DNA from 2 places in the Priestia sp. LL-8 genome. Region 1 is predicted to be linked to the other one. Evidence: a T-box and tRNA genes for the amino acid it is inferred to sense, from the RefSeq annotation. Region 1 holds a T-box; the other holds one or more tRNA genes.

The links. A T-box is a leader RNA that pairs with one kind of tRNA and senses whether it is charged. The one in region 1 lies ahead of leuS (leucine--tRNA ligase), so its partner is inferred to be a tRNA-Leu.
Region 2: it encodes a tRNA-Leu, which carries the amino acid that the T-box ahead of leuS (leucine--tRNA ligase) is inferred to sense. The anticodon was not compared.

What each region holds. Positions count from the first base shown of each region.
Region 1 covers NZ_JAZAQH010000001.1:4,639,384-4,643,465, reverse strand. Annotated here, with positions in the region: gene U9R83_RS24195 (MDR family MFS transporter) at 1-493, shown strand, start outside; gene U9R83_RS24190 (GntP family permease) at 650-1,972, shown strand; T-box leader at 2,472-2,690, shown strand; gene leuS (leucine--tRNA ligase) at 2,755-4,082, shown strand, end outside.
Region 2 covers NZ_JAZAQH010000001.1:2,170,558-2,174,639, reverse strand. Annotated here, with positions in the region: gene U9R83_RS11030 (Na+/H+ antiporter NhaC family protein) at 40-1,440, opposite strand; tRNA gene U9R83_RS11025 (tRNA-Gly) at 1,656-1,727, opposite strand; tRNA gene U9R83_RS11020 (tRNA-Leu) at 1,748-1,829, opposite strand; tRNA gene U9R83_RS11015 (tRNA-Trp) at 1,856-1,929, opposite strand; gene U9R83_RS11010 (phospholipase D-like domain-containing protein) at 2,150-3,544, opposite strand; gene U9R83_RS11005 (hypothetical protein) at 3,907-4,082, opposite strand, start outside.

The sequences.
Region 1 (4,082 bases):
GCTGAATATACCTCTTTCTAGCTACAGTTTGCTTTGGACGATTAACGGGATTTTAATTGTAGTCGGTCAGCCTTTGATCGTACCCATCATTCAAAAAGTAGCAAAAACGTTAAAAGTACAGGTCCTAATTGGAACGGTTATTTTTGTGGCTTCTTTTGTTATCGTGGTGAATGCTACAACATTTCCGCAGTTCTTAACAGCAATGGTTGTGTTAACAATTGGAGAAATGTTCGTTTGGCCAGCCATTCCAGCTGTTGCAAGTCAGTTGGCTCCATCTGGAAAAGAGGGATTTTATCAAGGCGTAGTTAACAGCATGGCTACTGCAGGTAAAATGATTGGTCCTCTCTTTGGAGGCGTTATTTTCGATGCGTTTAATATGTCTACGCTGTGCTATTTATTAATTGGGCTATTGCTATTCAGCATGTGTACAACATGGATATACGATTATAAATTAAAAGAAAAACGTCAGCGTTCACTAACCATCTCTAAATAAATAGAGGTGGTTTTATTTTTGACTGCTGAATAAACGTAGGAATGTCTTCGGTATTCCTTTAATAATATAGTAAGGGTTGTGACAAGCAAAGAAAGGAGTATATACCTGTAAATATGTAAGCGTTTTCTAATTATATGACTTCATGGGGGGCTAAACATGCTTAGTATGATTGGATTAATTGGAGGGTTATTGCTGCTCATTGTACTAACGATGAGAGGCATGAATTTATTTATAGCAGGTCCGCTCAGTGCTTTAGTTGTTGCGTTAACAAGCGGAATGCCTTTATTTCCACAGCTGGTGAAAGAAGGAGAAGCAAATTTTGTTGGAAATTACATGTCTGGTTTCACAGGATTTATTGCTTCTTGGTATTTAATGTTTCTATTGGGCGCCGTCTTTGGAAAAGTAATGGAAGACAGCGGGGCCGCTGATAGTGTTTCTCGCTGGATTGTCAGTAAACTAGGAATGAAAAGAGCAGTGTTGGCGATTGTACTTGCCTGTGCGGTCTTAACATACGGAGGAGTCAGTCTGTTTGTAGTAGCATTCTCTGTCTATCCAATGGCTTTAAGCTTATTCAAACAGGCTGATTTGCCGAGGCGATTTATCCCTGCTGCTTTAGCATTCGGTTCCGTTACGTTTACGATGACCTCGGCTGGATCGCCTGAAATCCAAAACTGGATTCCAATTGAATATTTGAAGACTAGTCCGTATGCAGGATGGGAAGTTAGTTTAGTTGTAGCGGTAGTGATGGCTGTATTCGGCTACTGGTGGTTAAAGCGCTTGATTTCAAAAGCAGTTAAAAATGGAGAGCGTTTTGTATCACGCGAGAAAGATCCAGCAGTAACGGAAAATCAGTCTCTTCCTAATCCGTTATTAAGTTTGCTTCCCCTTGTGGTCGTGCTCATTATTTCTTTTGCACTTCATAAGCCACTTCAGCAATCTGCGTTGATTGTCGCACTTTTAAGTGGTATCATTGTCACTTATATTGTGAACCGAAAGCATTTTAAAGGATTTTGGAATGCAGCTTCAGAAGGAACCTTGGGTGCGTTAATTGCGATTGGGAATACAGCCGCTGTAGTAGGTTTTGGAGGGGTTGCTAAGGCTGTTCCCGCGTTTGGAGTAGCTGTAGATGCCATGACGCATATTCCAGGAAGTCCGTTAATTGGGGGAGCTATTGCGGTGAGTGTTATCGCGGGGATGACAGGTTCGGCTTCAGGAGGTCAGGCGATTGCACTGCCAATTTTAGCCCCTCACTATCTAGATGCTGGTGTAAATCCAGAAGCTCTCCATCGCGTAGTAGCTATTTCCTCTGGAGTATTAGATTCATTGCCTCATAATGGTTATGTCGTCACCACAATTAATTCTATTTGCGGAGAAACTCATAAAGATGCGTATGGATCAGTTGCCGCTATGACGGTAATTGTTCCGCTTGTTGGTCTTGTACTTGCGATTATCCTGTTTTCTTTTGGATTTGGCATTTAATAATAGCCGCTAAAGAAAGTAGAGACTGGAATAAAAGTATTTTAGGTGAAGGAAGATCCGAACGACGAATCGTTCGGATTTTTTTATGTTTATGGTGAACGTAGGTTTCATTTGTTTAGGTGCTTCGAGCTGTGGAGTGGAGGGTAAGACAAAGACTCCTGAAATAGGTGAGATCCCGCATGAGTGTATGCAACGAGGAGGCTCATTGGCTGCCCGCGGAAAGAGAAGTCTTGCACGGAAATCAACAGCGGTGTAACCAAGAGATTCATACTAGCGCATTTATCCTATTTGTTCGTCTTTAAATTGGATTGATTTAGTTATGTCTCACTGTCTTTTTTGTTTGGCCGTGGATGTATGTTTTTGGGAGAAGTTGTTCATATATAAGAATGAAAGAGAAGATTTAGCAACAAAGCAGTGCTGCAGTGTAGAAACTTTTACAAAATCCGTTGAACAACTTGCAGTTTACGAACATATTATTTACAATACAAGGTAGTATGATGTAAAAACTATGATAAGGAATAGTAATGAACGAAGCGAGCTAAGAGAGCTGACGGGTGGTGCGAGTCAGCAAACGAGCGTTCATGAACTCACCTTGGAGTTGTAAATGTGAAGGAAAGTAACATTTACCGTCTATCCGCGTTAAGGAAAATGAGTGAGTACATAATTGTGCTAATTTGGGTGGTACCGCGGGAAGTTTATTCAACCTCTCGTCCCTTTGTTTGAGGGATGAGGGGTTTTTTAGTTTAATTAAATACAGCTGGAGCGTACAAGGAGGATTATGTATGGCTTTTAATCATGAAAAGATCGAACAAAAATGGCAAAAAGTTTGGGAAGAAAATAAAACATTTAGAACAACAGAAGATGAAGGAAAGCGTAAGTTTTACGCATTAGATATGTTCCCTTATCCATCTGGGGCGGGTTTACACGTTGGGCATCCAGAAGGTTATACAGCAACGGACATTTTATCTCGTATGAAGCGTATGCAAGGATACAATGTGCTTCATCCGATGGGATGGGATGCATTCGGACTACCTGCTGAACAGTATGCATTAGATACAGGAAACGACCCGGCTGAATTCACTGAACTTAACATTAATAATTTCCGTCGTCAAATCAAATCGTTAGGTTTCTCTTACGATTGGGAGCGAGAAATTAATACAACTGATCCAAACTACTACAAATGGACGCAGTGGATTTTCTTACAGCTATATAAAAAGGGCTTAGCTTACGTGGATGAAGTAGCTGTTAACTGGTGTCCTGCTCTAGGAACAGTACTTGCGAACGAAGAAGTTATTGACGGCAAAAGTGAGCGTGGGGGACATCCGGTTGAGCGTCGTCCAATGAAGCAGTGGATGCTTAAAATCACAGCTTACGCAGATCGTTTACTAGAAGATTTAGATGAGCTTGATTGGCCAGAAAGTATTAAAGAAATGCAGCGCAACTGGATTGGTCGCTCTGAAGGAGCTCACGTTCACTTCACAATCGACGGATATGATGACACATTTACTGTGTTTACAACGCGTCCTGATACGCTGTTTGGGGCAACGTATGCCGTTTTAGCGCCTGAACATCCGTTTGTAGAAAAAATTACAACAGCCGAACAAAAAGAAGCGGTAGAAGCGTACTTAGATCAAATTAAAAGCAAAAGCGATTTAGAACGTACAGACTTAGCTAAAGACAAAACAGGCGTATTTACCGGTGCTTATGCAATTAACCCTGTAAACGGCGAGAGAATGCCAATTTGGATTGCTGACTATGTTCTAATGAGCTATGGTACAGGTGCAATTATGGCTGTTCCCGCTCATGATGAGCGTGATTATGAGTTTGCTGTTAAATTTGAACTGCCGATTAAAGAAGTAGTAGCGGGTGGAGACGTTTCGAAAGAAGCTTATACAGGCGACGGCGAGCACGTTAATTCAGAATTCTTAAATGGTCTAGATAAAGAAGAAGCAATTTCAAATATGATTCAGTGGCTTCAAGCAAATGAAAAAGGTGAAAAACAAGTAACATACCGTCTGCGTGACTGGTTATTCAGCCGTCAGCGCTACTGGGGTGAACCGATTCCTGTTATTCATTGGGAAGATGGCACAACAACTGCAGTTCCTGAAGA
Region 2 (4,082 bases), 2.5 Mb from region 1:
AAAAATAAAAAATTGATAATAGACGGCTATCTTTCTCATTTAAAATAAGAAAGATACAACAAGGTAGAAAGCAACTGTTATTCCCGCTGCAATTAAAGCTGGCTTTAATTTATATTTGGCATATTCAATAACAGATAAATCTAATATTTTGGCGATGGTATTCGTATCGTCGCTTAAAGGTGAAGAAAACGCTCCAAATGAACCGCTCGCAAATACCGCACCGATAATCAACGGTAAAGAAAGATCTGCAGAACTTGCAAGCGATACGCCAAGCGGCATTAAAATCCCCCACGTTCCCCAAGCAGATCCGATAAAGTAAGAAATAGCGGCTCCAAAGATAAACATGAACGGAGTGACAAACATTTGAGGAATCCACTTAGAATGTGCCGTCACGAAATTTGAAAAACCTAAGTCTTCTGTAACAGCCGATAATCCCCATACTACCGATAACAGCAGAATAACGGACATCAAGTCATTGCCTCCTGTGATAAAACCATTAAGCAAATTCTGTAATGTAAAGCGCTGAAACAAGAAAAAAATAAGGGTAATTAACGTAGTCATAATTAAAGCTACTACCATCGCTTCTAGCACGTCTGCTTTAATGAATGCTTCAAAAAAGCTGTGGCTCTTATGATGTCCACTCCACCATGTTAACAGTAAGGTGAGTGAAATCACAACAAGTAAAGGTACTAACAAATTCCAAGGCTTAGAAGGCAAATCCTTCGATACACAAGGATGACAATCATGCCAATCTTTTTCGTCTTCTTCCTCCAGCTTCATAGGAGCGGTAGATGTTGAATGATGAAAAAAGCTCAAATAAATCCCTACTAAAATAATTACAATCGAAAAGAAATTATAAGGAATGCTTTGAATGAATAAAGAATAAGCGTCTTGTTTTATGCCTTGATGATCAATTGCCATTTGGATGATTGATACCATATATCCTACAAATGCAGTTGCCACGGGAATTAAGACGATAACAGGAGTAGCAGTTGTTTCAATAACAAACCCTAGTTCTGCTGTCGTCATTTTTACTTTCTTCAATAACGCTCTCATGATGGGCGCGATCGTCACAAAACGAAATGTGGGAGCACTAAATGTTCCAATGGTTGAAACATAGGTTAAAATAAGAGCTTTTTTTCTTGTATCAATTCTTTCTGCGGCTGTTTCCACAAAACCTTTAACTCCTCCAGCCATCTTAATCATTCCGATAAGCCCTGAAAACGCGTATAAAAAGACAACGATTTCTATATTACTTTTATTTCTAAGAGCTTGTACAACGTAGTGAAGTAACTTTTCAACACCTCCGACAATCGAATGATCAATCAAATAAGCGCCTACTAATAAGCCTAAAAACAACCCTGGCAGTACTTGCTTGGTGAAAATAGCTATGGGAATAACAATTAAAAACGGTATAACTGAAAACCAGCTAGATTCCATGGGACTCTCCCCTATCTTAAAAACCATATTAGATGTCTTTACGTATCGTTCATTAGCTTTTAATGTAACCCCAATAATATGTGTATATTCACGAAAACAACACGTATAAGCAGCACTGCTTTAATAAACTATTTCTAATTAAAAACAGCATAGTAAAAATCTTTATTTCTACAACAAAAAAAGCAGTTTGCACATGCAAACTGCTTTCGAAAAGAAGCGGAAGACGAGGTTCGAACTCGCGACCCCCACCTTGGCAAGGTGGTGTTCTACCACTGAACTACTTCCGCACAATATATAAAAGCAAAGATGCGGGTGAAGGGACTTGAACCCCCACGTCATAAGACACTAGATCCTAAGTCTAGCGCGTCTGCCAATTCCGCCACACCCGCGTGTGAATTAAAAGAAAACTCCAAAATGGCAGGGGCAGTAGGAATCGAACCCACACTGACGGTTTTGGAGACCGTAGTTCTACCTTTAAACTATGCCCCTAGAAATGATTTCTTCAAAAGAACCTCGTTTATTGACGACGCTATATTATAATAAAACATATATGAAGTTTCGTCAATAGGGCTTTTGATGAATCACGACTAGTACTAGCGGTTTCAAAAAAACTGTGAGGCATATCACAGCTTTTTACACATTCCCTTCACCAGCTGCAGTCCTCTTTAATCTCCGCTACTTGTTTTAGAGACTCTTCTGTAACACAGCATTATACAAAATGTCTCCAAAACCGCGTAAAGACCGAAAGAATATGGAGGAGTGCAGATTTTACAGGAGGCACGTTTTTTTGAGAATCCGCATTAAAATCCACAGGTTCTCCCTCATTCCCCACAAGCATACTGTGAGAAATTTTAGTTTCAATAGCTCCTGTTAACTCGGCTGCAAATTCTTCACTATCTACCATAACCATGGATTCAGTATTTAAAAATACAGAACGTGAATCTAAGTTAAAAGAACCAACTGCACTCAAACGCTGATCATAAACAACGGATTTTCCGTGAATTGAATAAGGCTTTTGATATTCATAAAGCTTTGAACCAGCTTTTATAACGCGATTCTTTACTCCCAAGTATGCAGAAAAAGCCATAGCATTTGGAGTGGATGTAATAGAATTAGTTAAAATAATTCTTTGTACTTTTGGTTTTACTCGCTTATCTATATACTGTTCCATCTCTTTTGTTGGCACGATATAAGGACTTTGAACAACAATGGATTTTTCAGCTTGCTGGGAAAGCTTAATAAACGTTTTCCATATAAAAGGGCTTTTATTCATTCGTTGAATAGGATTTGTAATAAAAGAAATCTTTCTTGTAGGCATCGTTGCCTCTCTCCATACAATATAAGGATGGACAAAAGGTTCGTTTGCTTTTTTGGCCTCTTCGTATTGATCTATCAACAATTTTTTTCCTGAAAGACCACGAAATTGTTTAGTTTTCTTGAGCTTTGGAAAAGCTTTGCGTGTATACGAATGATTCCATAATTTCTCTACATACTTCTCCATTGAAAGAATGACACTATTACTTTCTTGCTTTGTGTTATAAATCAGCACATCACGGTCATAGACAAAATTTTTATCTGGTTGACTGGCCAAGTATTTATCTCCAATATTTCGTCCTCCACTAATACCTAATTGACCATCCACTACTATTATTTTATCGTGAAGACGATTATGCCATGTCCAAGGTTTAAAAATAGTAAAGGGCTCATAGTACTTTAATTCAATATTATTGTGGAAAGCTAGAGCATAAAGAACGTTTTTTCGCTTACCTTTTAATCCATGAGAGATCCCGTCTAACAGGACTCGAATACGTATACCTCGATCCGCAGCTTCGAATAAAGCGCCCATAAGTAAATCCGAAGAACGACCTTTACCAATGGAAAAGTACGCAATATCGATTGTATGCCTCGCTTCTTGAATCATCTGCATCCGAACAAGCCCTGAAAAATAACCGTTTTCCAAAAGCATAACCCGGTCTGTGGACTCTTTCTTCCCGTAGAAACTTTCAGTATTCATTACTTTTAAGTCTTTTCCCTTGTGCAAAGGGAAGTAAAACAGCACCACTGCAGTTACGAATACATATATGAAGTACAATACGACAATCATTATTAGTATATTTATTAGCATGTTTCCTGTCACAATCCCTTTCCATTCTTATCGTTCTGTTTTTATTAGGATTCTTACTTTTTTAACTTCTATACCTTTTAAAATAAGAATGGAATGATGGATTATTTGTTACACTACTGTTGATTTCCATGCAAGACTTCACTTTCGCTCCTGCCGGGTCTCACCTATTCTGTTTTCCCTATAGGAGTCTTCGCCTTGCCCTCCAAACAACCGCTAGAAGCAATCATATACACGAAACCTACATTCACCCTACCAGTAAAAAAAAAGCAGAAGTTCATTATCTTCTGCTTTTGCAATTTATCCCCTATTATGAACCTGCTCTAAGTAAAACAGCAGCTCTTTTATTGATTAAGGTCGTTTTCCATATCTTTTATATCTTGCTGAAACTCTGTTAAACGCTGACGCTGTGTTTCAGAAGCATTTTCAAGCGCATTCTCGATTTGCTGAGAGGCTTCGTTCACTTCACCTATGGCTTGCTTCGCTTCATGTCCATACGATGCATCATTTTTAGCTTCAT